3 regions of the Bacillus sp. LQ01 genome follow, and region 3 is predicted to be linked to each of the others. Evidence: riboswitches for the same ligand, from Rfam matches in the RefSeq annotation. Region 3 holds a riboswitch; each other region holds the start of a gene.
The links. Region 3 has a riboswitch for magnesium ahead of mgtE (magnesium transporter). Riboswitches for the same ligand answer to the same signal wherever they lie in the genome.
Positions count from the first base shown of each region.

Region 1: linked by a shared signal. The riboswitch ahead of mgtA (magnesium-translocating P-type ATPase) and the one ahead of mgtE (magnesium transporter) in region 3 are both predicted to bind magnesium.
Region 2: linked by a shared signal. The riboswitch ahead of AC22L0_RS04355 (P-type ATPase actuator domain-containing protein) and the one ahead of mgtE (magnesium transporter) in region 3 are both predicted to bind magnesium.

Region 1 is NZ_JBYEZL010000002.1:687,053-691,769, forward strand. It holds gene mgtA (magnesium-translocating P-type ATPase) at 1-1,511, opposite strand, end outside; M-box (ykoK) riboswitch at 1,843-2,010, opposite strand; gene AC22L0_RS16020 (hypothetical protein) at 2,177-2,716, shown strand; gene AC22L0_RS16025 (DUF3932 family protein) at 2,751-3,002, opposite strand; gene rnz (ribonuclease Z) at 3,192-4,115, shown strand.
Region 2 is NZ_JBYEZL010000001.1:795,412-800,128, forward strand. It holds gene AC22L0_RS04340 (hypothetical protein) at 1-12, shown strand, start outside; gene AC22L0_RS04345 (glutathionylspermidine synthase family protein) at 16-1,254, shown strand; gene AC22L0_RS04350 (DUF350 domain-containing protein) at 1,247-1,633, shown strand; M-box (ykoK) riboswitch at 1,847-2,012, shown strand; gene AC22L0_RS04355 (P-type ATPase actuator domain-containing protein) at 2,348-3,073, shown strand; gene AC22L0_RS04360 (5'-3' exonuclease) at 3,206-4,072, shown strand; gene AC22L0_RS04365 (FbpB family small basic protein) at 4,428-4,568, shown strand.
Region 3 is NZ_JBYEZL010000001.1:1,638,087-1,642,803, reverse strand. It holds gene AC22L0_RS08475 (phosphodiester glycosidase family protein) at 1-576, opposite strand, end outside; gene mgtE (magnesium transporter) at 734-2,062, opposite strand; M-box (ykoK) riboswitch at 2,344-2,509, opposite strand; M-box (ykoK) riboswitch at 3,016-3,192, shown strand; gene AC22L0_RS08465 (FtsW/RodA/SpoVE family cell cycle protein) at 3,377-4,498, shown strand; gene AC22L0_RS08460 (aromatic ring-hydroxylating oxygenase subunit alpha) at 4,686-4,717, shown strand, end outside.

The DNA.
Region 1 (4,717 bases), on a different contig from region 3:
TCACTTAGTTTTTTGACATTTGAACGTATTTCCTCGGTGAGTGGAACGACTTTTTCATCCACTTCGGTGTAGTTACAAATTGATAAAATTTCTTCTACGGCACCTTTACAAACCATTGTATGTTCACCTGAAATATCCTTTACGATAACTGACATACGCCGGCGGGCGAAATCGAATGGAATTTCATCTAGCTTTTGAAAAGCTGATGGATTAAATTTATTGTTTTCCTCTGTATGCTTAATAACAGCTTTATCTATTAAATTTTTCAATCCAGTTTGATAGAAACTATTTAAATAGGCAAATTGCAAGACGCGATTGCATTCATTTCCCTTGGGATCTAAGTGACGAACAAGGACCACTTTATCTTCTGTTAAAGTTCCGGTTTTATCTGTACAAAGAATGTTCATAGCACCTAAGTTTTGAATAGAATTTAGCTGTTTTACAATTACTTTTTGTTTAGACATGTTAACGGCACCTTTAGCTAAATTAGCAGTTACAATCATTGGTAACATTTCAGGTGTAAGGCCAACAGCAACGGCAATAGCGAAGAAGAAAGCTTCTTGCCAATCTCCTTTTGTGAATCCATTAATGAGAAGGACGATAGGTGCCATAATAAGCATGAATGTAATTAAGAGCCAGCTTACTTTGTTTACACCTTTATCAAAGCTTGTTTCTACACGCTTTCCAATTACCTTATTTGCTAAAGAGCCGAAATACGTATCGGTACTTGTTGAGATGACAACAGCTTTTGCGCTACCACTTACAATATTTGTTCCCATGAAACAAAGGTTTTCCATATCGAGTGGATTGTAATTTTTTTTCATGTTTTTCGGTAAGATATGCTTATTTTCTGTATGGTAGCAGTGTTCGTATTTTTCTACAGGAAGTGCTTCCCCTGTCAAAGAAGATTGATTAACAAATAAATCTTTAGCGGATACAACACGCACATCAGCTGGAACGATATCACCAGCTGAAAGGGAAATAATATCGCCAGGTACAAGTTCCTCAATTGGAATTTCTGTTGTGTAATTTCGGTTTAAATTCTTTACATTTTTTGTTTCATGTACAAATCCATTTATTCTAAATACGCTCGCAGTTGTTCGAACCATAGCTTTTAACTTATCGGCAGCTTTTTGAGAACGAAATTCTTGGGAAAACCGAATCGTTGCACTAAGTAGGACCATTACAGATACGACAATCGTTCCTTGCATATCATCTGTGAAAAAGGAGAGTGCTCCAAGAGCTAATAAAACGAAAATAAATGGATTTTTAAATGCCAATAGAAATTGAATGTACCACGGCGCCATTTTATTATGAGCTATTTCATTCGGACCATATAAAGAAAGTCTACGAGACGCTTCTTGTTTAGATAATCCATCTTGTGTTGTTTCTAAAAGTTTTAACGCAGAGCTTACATCTTGTGTTGCAACCTCCACTAATAATTCGTTATTTGTTTTCATGCTATCTTGCTCATAAGCATGCTTTGTTTCTTGTCTTTGTAAATTAAACATCGGTAGTTCCTCCTCTGTCATGAAGGAGGAAACAATCTGTTACCTAACTATTTGAAATGGTGAGGAACAGTTTCTTTCCTACCTACATGATGAAATATGAATGTAAAACGTATGGGTATCTGGGCCGAATCATCAATTGCCAACTGTTCCTCACCTCCGTACAATTTAGTAGTTTCTGAATATGCTATGTTTGTTTCATAGTAAGGTGCATATAGACGTAAAAAGACCTTTACTCAAAACGAGTAAAGGTCTGAATTCGCAGTTAAAAGAGTCCACAACAAAGACTGTTAGTAGACATAAATAAAAACAGTTTTTGTGTATGACAAAATACATGCACCTCTCCCTCGTTGAGTTTTAGCACTGTATAGCATAGGTACTGAAACCAGCTACGTTAAAAAAGGCCTTCATTCCGACCTTTCCTGTTGACCCATTGGCGTCTCTCGACATTTTTGGGCAGCAGCGTTTCTCTATACAGGAGCCTCACCTAACAGAGACCATATTCAATTACATGTTGAATGTTAGCACTGTAAAATCGTAGTGTCAATATCTTTTTTATCTGTGTTTTTAAAATATTAAACAGATTTATAATAGATATGTGGGATGAAATGCATGATATTGATTATGAATAATATGGAAAAAATATTTTTATAAAAGGGGAATTTGTAATGGGACCACAAAATTTTATTATAAATATTGAGAATCAAAAATGGTTGTTTAATGAGCATGAAGATTTATGTTCTCATGGAGAAATATATTTAAATGTGGCTGGAACGATTATTACGCAGACAGGTATGGATGAGGAATGGGGAATAAGTGAATCAGCTTTAGCTTTGTTACGAACTTTAGATAAAGAATATATTTGTGATATTGAAAATGAAGCGGGGCTTATTTTGCACGGATGTGGCACTATGCTCATGTTAGGATGCCCAATTTCAATTCATTGGACTATAAACCATATAGGTGAAAACGTGATTTTAAAGGACTTTGTCAAAGTTATTTCTACTAATCAAAAGGCTATCTACTATGAAGGACTTCATATAGAATTGAATGAAAATGAATATAGAAAACAAATTGCTTCTTTTGCACTACAAGCAAAAGAATTATTTAATAAATCAAGTGAAAAGATAATTTCAAATGAGTTTGAGCGAAGTATGTATACCGACTTTTGGACGGAATATGATCATTTGTTAAATAAGTATAAATAAAAAAGCACTGTAACCAGTGCTTTTTTATTATAGATTACGAGATTGTAGGGTTTTCAAAAATAACAATCTCTGAACTGTTTGTAGTTGAAACACGTTGGGCGTAATATGTTAAAGCTGAAGAAATATATGCTGGTAACGTATCATTTGTATGTGATGTTGTATATTCATGGATTAATTCCTTTAAAGTTGTCCATTCTAATTGTGCTGGGTGATCAGACACGAAAGAACTTACCCAGCGATCAAATGAAGATGAAAAATCAGTTTGTAAACGAAATACTTCTTTCATAATAAAACGCTCCCTTAAAATGTAGTATAATCATTTTACCATAAAACACGAACGATGGCTAAATTTTTTAAGTATAACGTTCGTGTTATATAGTTGTCTAGATGATTGGTTATGTAAATTCAATTTGCCATTTGAAATAACATTCCGTAAGATGAGAGATAGAGTATATTTAGAGCTGGAGGAAAGAAAGTGGAATTTGTATTTTTAGGAACTGGTGCAGGTGTTCCTTCAAAAGGAAGGAACGTTTCAGCAATTGCTTTACAATTGTTAGAAGAACGAGGACAAACTTGGTTATTTGATTGTGGCGAGGCCACGCAACATCAAATATTACATACATCTGTACGTCCGCGCCGCATTGAAAAAATATTTATTACGCATTTACATGGCGATCATATTTTTGGATTGCCTGGTTTATTAGGTAGCCGTTCATTTCAAGGAGGAACTACGCCTTTAACGGTGTATGGACCGAAAGGAATTAAACAATTTATTGAAGTGGCATTATCGGTAAGTACGACACATGTGAAATATCCACTTGAAGTTGTGGAGATAACAGAAGAAGGTACCGTATTTGAAGATAATGAATTTTATGTAGAAACGAAAAGATTGTCACACGGTATAGAATGTTTTGGGTATCGTATTGTAGAGAAAGATATACAAGGTGCTCTTTTAGTTGATAAGTTGCTTGAGATGGGTGTGAAACCAGGTCCAATCTTTAAACGTTTAAAAGATGGTGAAGCAGTTGAATTAGAGGATGGCACGATATTAAATGGAAATGAGTTTATCGGCCCACCTCAAAAAGGAAGAATTATTACTATCTTAGGTGATACGCGATATTGCGAAGCGAGTAGGGAGCTTGCGCAAGATGCAGATGTACTTGTCCATGAAGCGACTTTCGCAGCAGAAGATGAGCAACAAGCGTATGATTATTTTCATTCTACATCTAAGCAAGCTGCGAGCATTGCACTTCAGGCAAATGCGAAGCGACTAATATTAACTCACATTAGTTCTCGCTATCAAGGAGATACATATAAGGAATTATTGAAAGAGGCTAGAGAGTTGTTTTCTAATACAGAAATAGCGACGGATTTGAAATCATTCCCAGTAGAAAAATGATAATTTTATAAAAAATGGTAACGGCGGGTTACCATTTTTTTATGTCTAAAAAAATTTAAAAATAAAACTGTTATTATTTTATACTTATACTTGGATGATACAGAAAATTAGGATGGTTTGAATATAAAGGATAAAAATACGAAATAATGATTATTTAGAAAAACTGTTATATAAGTCAGATGACATACAAGTGATACAAATAGCAGAAATGGACTTTTATTCAGAACTTTTAAAATTCAACAAAAGTAAGCGTTTTATAAAAAACAAGCTATAATGAGGGCAGATTATAATTTATGATAAGTCACATGTATTTTAGTCATTATCGTAACAAGTGAAGTTGACTAAATCATGAGAGAGTAACACGAGAATTATAATAGGAAAGATATTACTATTATTTGTCATAAGTCTTTTTCACTTTTTAGCTAAACGATATGATTAGCGAGTGTATCTATTGCAAGTTCCTTAGTTGAAGCTTTTTATTAATAAGGTGGTGGAGATTTAATTGGTATACCACTCTTTAAAAGAGTTCAGAACATCAGCAGGTAGTCTAGGTGGAATAGCGGGTGCAAATTTAGTTGCATTAGCAATGGTTATATCACTTG
Region 2 (4,717 bases), 840 kb from region 3:
TTTGGGGGCTAAAATATGTCGCAATACATAAGGGATCGAAAAGAATTTTATTTAAAATATCCGAATTTTTGGTCGGATTTATATGAATGTGAGTATAGTTTGTTTCATGTTTTTTCTATAACAAATCAGACTTTGGACCAATTACACTTAGCAACTGAACGAATGGGCAAAATATTTTTTAAGACTGCTAGACTGCTGCGTAATCTAAGTGACGAACAGCTTCTAGATCTTGGCTTTCCATCCCCGAGTTTATCATTCATTAGAATGAAAGGGCTTTATCCTGAATCTGTAATTTCGCGATTTGATTTTGCTGTAACAGAGGATAACAAAATCAAAATGCTTGAGTTTAATAGTGATACACCAACTTTTATTGTGGAATGTTTTCAAATGAATGGGAAAGTATGTGAAAATCTAGGCTATGATGATCCAAACTCGGATCAAGAACGATTGCTATCTTCTGGTGTAACGAAAGCAGTAATGGAAGCGACAAAGGGATTAGATAATCCAAATGTTGTTTTTACAGCACATCATGAACATATCGAGGATTGGAATACCACTATGTATTTAAGTCAGCTATGCCATGTTGAAAATAAAGTAGTGCCAATGTCAGAACTTAGAATTACAAAAGATGCTCTAGTTGATAAAGATGGGGCGAAGATTGATGTTTTATATCGCCAAACATATCCGATAGAAGATTTAATTGAGGATCAAGATCCTGAAACAGGAGATTTGGTAGGTGTGGAACTGCTGCAACTTGTAAAAGCCGGAAAGCTTTTTATAATAAATCCTTTGTCAGCATTTTTACTTCAGCCAAAATCAATTCAGTGTCTTATTTGGGGGTTAGCAGAAGAAGAGGTCTTTTATACAAACGAGGAACAACAGTGGATTAAAGAATATATGTTACCTACATATTTAGAACCAGATTTATTTTTAGGAAAAGGTTCTTTCGTTCAAAAACCTTCATTTGGTAGAGAAGGAGATACAATTACGATTCGCGATAAGGATGAAAATATTATGCTTCAAAATGCACATCAAACGTATAAAACTGCACTGCCGATATTTCAAAAGTATACAGAACTGCCAGTCGTATCCTTGGAAACAGAAAAAGGGATGGAGAAACTGTCCTATGTGTTTGGTTCTTTTTTAATTGCTGGAAAAGCGAGTAGTATCGGTATTCGCGCGGGAGAAAAGATTACAGGAAATGAATCGTACTATTTACCGGTAGGTATAAAAAGGAGGGGGAAAAATGATTAATTTTTTATTATATTTAGCAGTAACACTTGGACTTTTATGTATTGGTCTGTTCTTGATGGAAGTGACAACGAAAGTTAAGGAATTTAAGTTAATGGCTCAAGGTAATAAGGCGGTAAGCTATGTGCTTGGAGGGCGATTACTTGGGTTAGCTATCGTTTTATATTCGACAGCAGCTAATTCAATTTCACTTCTTGATATGATTTCGTGGGGAGCAGTTGGGATTTTGGCTCAAATTATCGTCTTTTATTTAGCTGAGTGGCTTACACCACGCTTTAATATAAACAAAAGTCTCGAAGAAGATAATCAAGCAGTCGGTCTTTTTCTTATGTTTTTATCGCTTTCAATTGGGATTGTAATCGCTGGTTGTATAACTTATTAAAAACTTTACGTTTAAACGTAAAGTTTTTTATTTTATCCCGCTATTTGCCGGGCAGCCCGATTGGTGAGGGCTAATAATCAGTGGCGGATGAACAAAACCCCCACTGATTAAAGTTTCACTTTATATACGTTAGTTTGCCATACCATTTGAAAAAATTGTAGGCTACGGTTGACATCTATTTTAAATAAGAGTAACATTTTCAATGTAATGAAAATAAGTCTCTGTTAGGTGAGGCTCCTGTATAGAGAAATGCTACTGCCCAAAAATGTCGAGAGACGCCAATGGGTCAACAGGAATGATCGAATTAAGGTTTTTCTTAACGTAGCTGGTAATGTACCTATGCTATACAGTGCTAAAACTCGGTGAGGGAGAGGTCCGTAGATTTCTAATTATATTAGAAATCGTTTATTTGTGTATGTAATGGCCGCTACTCTCTTAAGGGTAGGGGTCTTTTTTGTTACCAAGCTATGAGTAATTTCATATTATAAACTATAAAATTAAACGAGGAGGTGAGGAGCATGTCAAATTCTGACTCGGTTCCGTTACCCATATACTTCAAATCAAAAATATATGATGTAGGCAGGAAACGATTTGTTCCTCCCTCTATATTTATCACAATATAGCGTTTATAAAGCGCGAGACACTTTCACAGTAAAGTGGATAAATTGAGAAACAAAGCGTTTCTTCCTATGTTGTAAAGGAGGAGACGATAATATGTTATATGCAAACAAAACTGTGGGTAACACGTCATATAAACTAAGTAAAAAATCAATAAAAGAACAAACAATGCTCCAAAAAAATAAAGATTTATTAATTGAAATTGCAACAAGAGATGTAAAATCTGTATTTGCATATTTTAAAACAACAAGAGACGGACTATCAATGAAAGAGGCACAAAAACGTATTCAAGTATATGGCCGAAATGAACTAACTTCAAAAAGAGCACTTCTTGCAGAAGTAATGATGAAGCTAGGTGGCATGATTCCAGGTTTTTCAAAACAACGTGTGTGTGATGAATTACAACGTGAAACGATTACTGTATCTAGAGTAGAATGTTCTAGTAGTACAGGGCTAAATAGTGAACTGAAAATGATGGAGATACCTGTGCAAGAACTTGTACCTGGAGATATGATTTTTCTTTCGGCTGGAGATGCTGTGCCAGCTGATGTACGTATTATTTATGCAGATGATTTATTAGTGAATGAGTCTGTGTTAACGGGAAACGAAGCGAATATAGAGAAGTTTGAGAGCTGCTATCACCTTGAACGTAAACGGTTTATTCCATTAAAACGGATGAAAGATTATAATCCACTTGAGCTTGAAAATGTATGTTTTAAAGGTTCGCATATTGTTAGTGGAAATGCAAAAGCTATCGTTGTTTCTACTGGAAAAAATACGTATTCAGGCATCTTGCATACTTGTTGTAGTAGAACGTCTTAATGTGTTAATGATGCTAAATATACAAAAACAATGTATAATAGACAAAGTTGAGCAAAAACGTAGAATGGTAATCTATTTATATAACCTTACGTGATAACGTAAGGTTATTATTTTTTTAATAGGAGAGGAATTATGAAAAAAGTATTATTAGTTGATGGTATGGCACTATTATTTCGTGCTTTTTACGCAACAAGTGTCTACGGACAATTTATGAAACGACAAGATGGAACCCCTACGAACGGGATTCATGGTTATATGAAACACTTATTAACAGCTACGCAAGCGATCGAACCAACACATATCGTTACATGCTGGGATATGGGAAGTACGACATTTAGAACAGAATCGTTCTCGAATTATAAAGCAAATCGTGCAGCGCCACCAGAAGAATTAATTCCTCAATTTGATTTAGTGCAAGAAATGACTGCAAAATTATCCATTCCAGTTATCGGTATGAAAGGCTACGAAGCCGATGATTGTATCGGTACGCTTGCAAAACAATATTGCAATGAAGCTGAAGTTTATATTTTAACAGGTGATACGGATTTACTTCAACTTGTTGATAAGAGCGTTACAGTCATGCTTCTGCGTAAAGGAATTGGAAATTACGAATATTACACACCGGAGAAAATCATGGAAGAAAAAGGTGTAGAGCCGTGGCAAATCGTCCATGCAAAAGCTTTCATGGGAGATACAAGTGATAATTATCCAGGGGTAAAAGGTATCGGTGAAAAAACAGCGTATAAGCTTATTCAAGAGCACGGAACAGTATCCGCTGTACTAGAAAATGTAGAATCATTAACAAAAGCGCAGCGTACGAAGATTGAAAGTGATTTAGAGAACTTAAATATTTCGTTACAATTAGCCCAAATTCACTGTGAAGTTCCAATTTCATGTTCACTAGAAGAAGGATTACACACAATGGATGAAGAAAAACTTAGATTTGTTTGTGAAGAAATGAATTGGGGAAGACCTGAAATATTAATAAATATGCTATAAATAGTTTGGGAAGAGGGATGTTGCATAAGTCGAACTTTGACTTGGTAACACCTTCTTTTTGTTTTTGTAAACAGTATTATAATAAATAAAATTATGTCGAACTCAATTTTAAATATATAAATATTTCGACAAGATATAATGATAAAAGTTGATGAAAATAATAACTTTTATCATGAAGTGAATTAATTTCAACATAGTTTTAGATAATCATTTTTTCGTGTTCACAAAGTTGTCAGAAAATAAACGAGATTTTCATATGAAGTTCAAATAGAATTCACAACAATCAATTATTATAAGAACACACAGATAATTCTTTATCTTTTATATAAACCATCCCCCAAGGAGGACAATGAAAATGAGAAAAAAAGTGAGAAAATCTTTTAAACAATTATTAATTGAAAATAAACAATCACTATTAAATAATAAAGAAAATATGAAAGAAATTGAAGAGAGAATTGAGAAACGACATGTAGCATATAGTGGTGCCAGTAATTAAATAAAATAAAAAAGATAGCCTATGTAGGCTATCTTTTTTATTTTATATTGAAAAAACGCTATTCAGCTCTTTAATTTTGTAAATATGCAAGATATTTTTATAGCGTTTTTCTATCAATATTACTCATTTTTCGAGGTTGAAATTGGTAT
Region 3 (4,717 bases):
TCTATCCATATTTGTATCAATAGCTTTCCCATTTTCTATCACAATTCCAGTAGCAACATTTCCTCCACCCCTTCCTGTTTCGTCAGCAAATCCACTTGCATTCACAGCAACAAGTGCATGATTACGTTTTGCCATTACACTAATTTTTTCTCCCCTGTTAGCACCCTGTGTTCCTTGATGGCTAACAAGTTTAACATTGAAAGGATTACTAATTGTGACTAACTTTCCTTCGAAAAGAAAGCGACTATCTTTATTACTTTTAATCGTTTCTACATCAATTTCTAATGGCTGATTTTTTAATTCTTCTAATCTTTTTCCTACTATTTTTTTATAAATATGCTCATCACTGTTTGACCATTTTGGATGATTAATTCTATCTTGCAGTTTATCTAGTTCCTTTTGGGATAGGAATGTATATTTCGCATATTGTGGATGCTGAGAAGTTAATATACTCCCAGCGATTGTTATACGAAGCTCTCGGCCATAGCTAGTACCAAATAGTATTCCTACGCCAATAATCATTAAAATAGAAAATAGAAGCAAAATTCGTTTGAAGATTTTTCTTAGATGTTTCATAGTTTTATCCTCCAGCATTCATTACATTCAATAAATCCATTAAAATATTATTTATCTAAAGACAAAAGTGTTTGATTTCCTCATGCCTGAATTCCCCACTATGTTTTAGCAATTAAGGCAACATACTTATTCCGGATTTCGTTTTTTTAGTGTATATTTATAAATTTAATAACGTTTTTGCAACCATGAAGTAAATTATTAATCCTGTTCCGTCAACAAATGTTGTAATAAATGGACCTGAAACAACTGCAGGATCTAGTTTTAATTTTCTTAGAATTAAAGGTAAAACAGCTGCTACAAGAGAAGCCCAAATAACAATAAATAATAAAGTAATTGCTACAACTTGCGCAACTTCTGTTCCAACTCCTAACATATAAGCACGAATGAGCCCAGCTATCCCAAGTGCAAGTCCAAGAAGCATACCAATTGCAAATTCTTTTTTCATTACACGGAAAATGTCTTTAAATTTTAACTCTCCAATACCAATTGCACGAGTAATTGTTGCTACAACCTGTGTTCCTGTATTCCCTCCAGTACCTACTAATAATGGAACAAAGAAAGCAAGGGCAACTACAGTTTCAATTTCGTCTTCAAAATACTTTAATACTGTACCTGTATATGCCTCAGCAACAAAAAGAAGTAATAACCATGGTAGACGTTTTAGGAAAATGCTCCAAATACTAGCTTCAAAGTAAGATTGATTCAATGGTTCACTTCCGCCTAACTTTTGAATATCTTCTGTAGCTTCTGCTTCCATAACATTCATTACGTCATCAAATGTTATAATACCAATCATTTTATTATTTGCTGTTGTGACAGGTATTGCTGCTAAATTATAATTCAGTAGCTTTTTTACAACTTCTTGCTGGTCAACTTCAGCGTGTACTGAAATTACCTCTGGCATCATGATAGTAGATAATATCTCTTCATCTGCTGCTAGTAATAACTCATGTATGGAAACGATTCCCTCAAGATAACCATGACTATCAAGAACATAACTATAAGATATTGATTCTACATTTTCAGAATGTTCCCTAATGTACTTCAATGTCATTTTTACTGACCAATTTCCTCTAACTGCAACAAAATCACTTGTAACAAGACTTCCTGCCGTTTCAGGTTTGAAAGTCATTAATTTTTTTACGTTATGTTTTGTAATTTTATCTAGATACGCCATTAATTTAGCCTGTTTTTCCGGATGAACCGCTAGAAGTAAATCTACTAATTCATCAATCGGTTGTAAATTCAGTAACTTTTTAGCTTTATTTTCAGATAAGTGAATTAAGATATTATATTTTTCTTCTGCACTCATATATTGAAGAACTTTAGAGCTTTTTAATACAGGAATCATATTTAGTAATATGACTTGATCTTCAATTGAAAACTGTTTTACTTCTTGCGCAATATCATACGACGGAAGACGTAAAACTTTCTCTGCATCCAAGTTATTTTTGGTTATAAGTAATTCCTTTAATAATTTCTTCATGTTAACTCCTCCTCATATTGCTAAGGGAGACTCTAGAGTTTCATGAGTGGTTTTGTTTTATTTTATCTGTCTTAAATTTTTTATTAGAGCAATAATAGTTACATTGCAATCAATTCATTAGTTAGAATTACCTCCTTTTTGAATATAGACAAGATAAAAATAAATAACATTAAACAGAAAAACCTTTACTCAAAAAGGAGTAAAGGTTTTTTCACAATACAAATAAATGATTATTAAGACAGCTCTGCCGAAATCACAGAGGTGCCTTTCTATCAAATCGTATACCACTCCCTCGTTGAGTTTTAGCACTGTATAGCATAGGTTTTTATAACCAGCTACATTAAGAAGGGCCTTAATCCGACCGTTCCTGTTGACCCATTGGCGTCTCTCGACATTTTTGGGCAGCAGCGTTTCTCTATACAGGAGCCTCACCTAACAAAGTTTATTGAATTACTTCAAAATTTAAACCAGAATTTAATATTTGTCAACTGACTTTCAATTCCATTTATAAAAAAATCTTTTATAGAAAATGAAATTATATTTTATTATAAATTTAAAATTCCCCTTAAAAAACATAGAATTCAAATAGATTTAATTCGAAGAAACGTAATAAAACATATGAAACTTATTATTTTTAATCAAATTCCAACTTTATAACAAAAGATGAATAATTAGTCATTCTGTATATAAAAAGAACATTCACAAAAAATCTTCTTTTATGATTAAAATCTTCTTTACTGTTTATCAAATTTATATGGTTAAACTACTTAATCAAACGATACACTACAAGTCAAAAATATGTACTTATACAGAATGATTACAGACATTTTTTTATATCATTTCTCAAAGGACTATAAAGCAATAAAACAAATAAAATTAGCAATACGGTTGCTTGACAAGCAAAAAAAATATATTTATGCTTGCTACACGAAACAAACACATAAAATTTATATTGCTTAACCTGTTAGGTGAGGCTCCTATGCAAACACAGGCTATTGCCCAAAAATGTCGAAAGACGCCAATGGGTAGAACAGGAATTGTCGGATTAAGGCTCTTCTTAAGATAGCTAAGTAATGAATTTTCATTACTTTACGTTGTATAGTGCCAAAGCTCTACTAGGGGGAAAAAGCCTTATTTAGTCATGCCATTTTGAATCCCTCTAGTTACATACTAGGGGGATTTTTGCGTAAAAAACAGGGAATAAGTGATAGAATCTTTCTAAACAAAAGTCATATTTAGTAATTGACGAGAACAAGATTCTATTCATTAGCAAATGTAATATTATGTTTTGTTTTAAATCAGGAGGATATTAAAATGAAAAAAATATTAAAACTCGATTATCTATTGCTCCTTCCTCTATTCATAACATGTACTTTAGGTATTATCATGATGTATAGTGCAAGCTCCATTGTCGCTGTCCAACATTACGGTTATAACAGTAGACATTTTGTTGATTCTCAATTAACAAAGCTACTTTTAGGAACAATAGGATTAATAATTTGTGCTTTACTCCCATATGAAATATGGAAAAAACGAATAGTCTCAATCTGTATTATGGTTGGGGGGATTTTTTTATTAATTATGGTTTTATGGAAAGGAAAAGTGGTAAATAATGCTCAGTCATGGATCTTTGGAATACAGCCAGCTGAATTTCTTAAATTAGGAACAATACTTGTAACAGCCCGTTTTTTTGCATTGCGACAAGAACAAGCTAAAAATAACTGGAGTGGTATCGGAAAACTTTTATTTTTTTTAGCTACAATTTTTTTTCTTATCTTTAAACAACCAAATTTAGGATCTGCACTTTTAATATTAGGTATAGGTATTAGCATATTTCTTTGTTCAGGAATAAATATAAATCTACTAATCAAAAGAACTACCATCGGTTCTATTTTATGGTTACCTATTTTATATTATTTGATTCAATATAGTTTATCAGCAGTTCAAAAGACACGTATTACTACGATTTTCAATCCCTTTCTTGATGCGCAAGGAAATGGATATCAGCTTGTAAACTCTTTTATTGCCATTGGCTCTGGAGGAATCACTGGTCGCGGATTTGGAAATAGCATACAAAAAACAGGGTATCTTCCGGAACCACATACTGATTTTATAATGGCAATAGTTTCTGAAGAACTAGGATTTATTGGTGTATTTATTCTATTGGTGGGAGTTTTGACTATAGTACTTCGCTCCTTAAAAATTGCACAATTATGTGTAGATCCATTCGGCAGTTTTATAGCAATTGGTATAGGATGTATGATTGGTATGCAATCTGTTGTAAATTTAGGTGGTATTACGGGACTATTTCCTCTTACAGGTACTCCATTTCCATTTGTAAGTTTTGGTGGAAGTTCTTTAATGGTCAATTTAATAGCAATAGGAATATTGCTTAATGTCTCAATTTTCAATAAAATAAGACATTCTCCTTTTTAAAATCTATTGTACTATGGTCATTTTTGTTACATTTAGAGAGATTATACAGGCTTTCATAATGATTTGATCAAACTGTAGATTTCTTAATTTTAAACGAACATTTAAAATATTTTATAGCATAGAATAGACAGTATACAGTAGACACCACTAATATCTACTAGGTGAATAAAAAAGAAGGAGAAAATAAATGACTCTAAATATAAATAGAGTATTCCCACG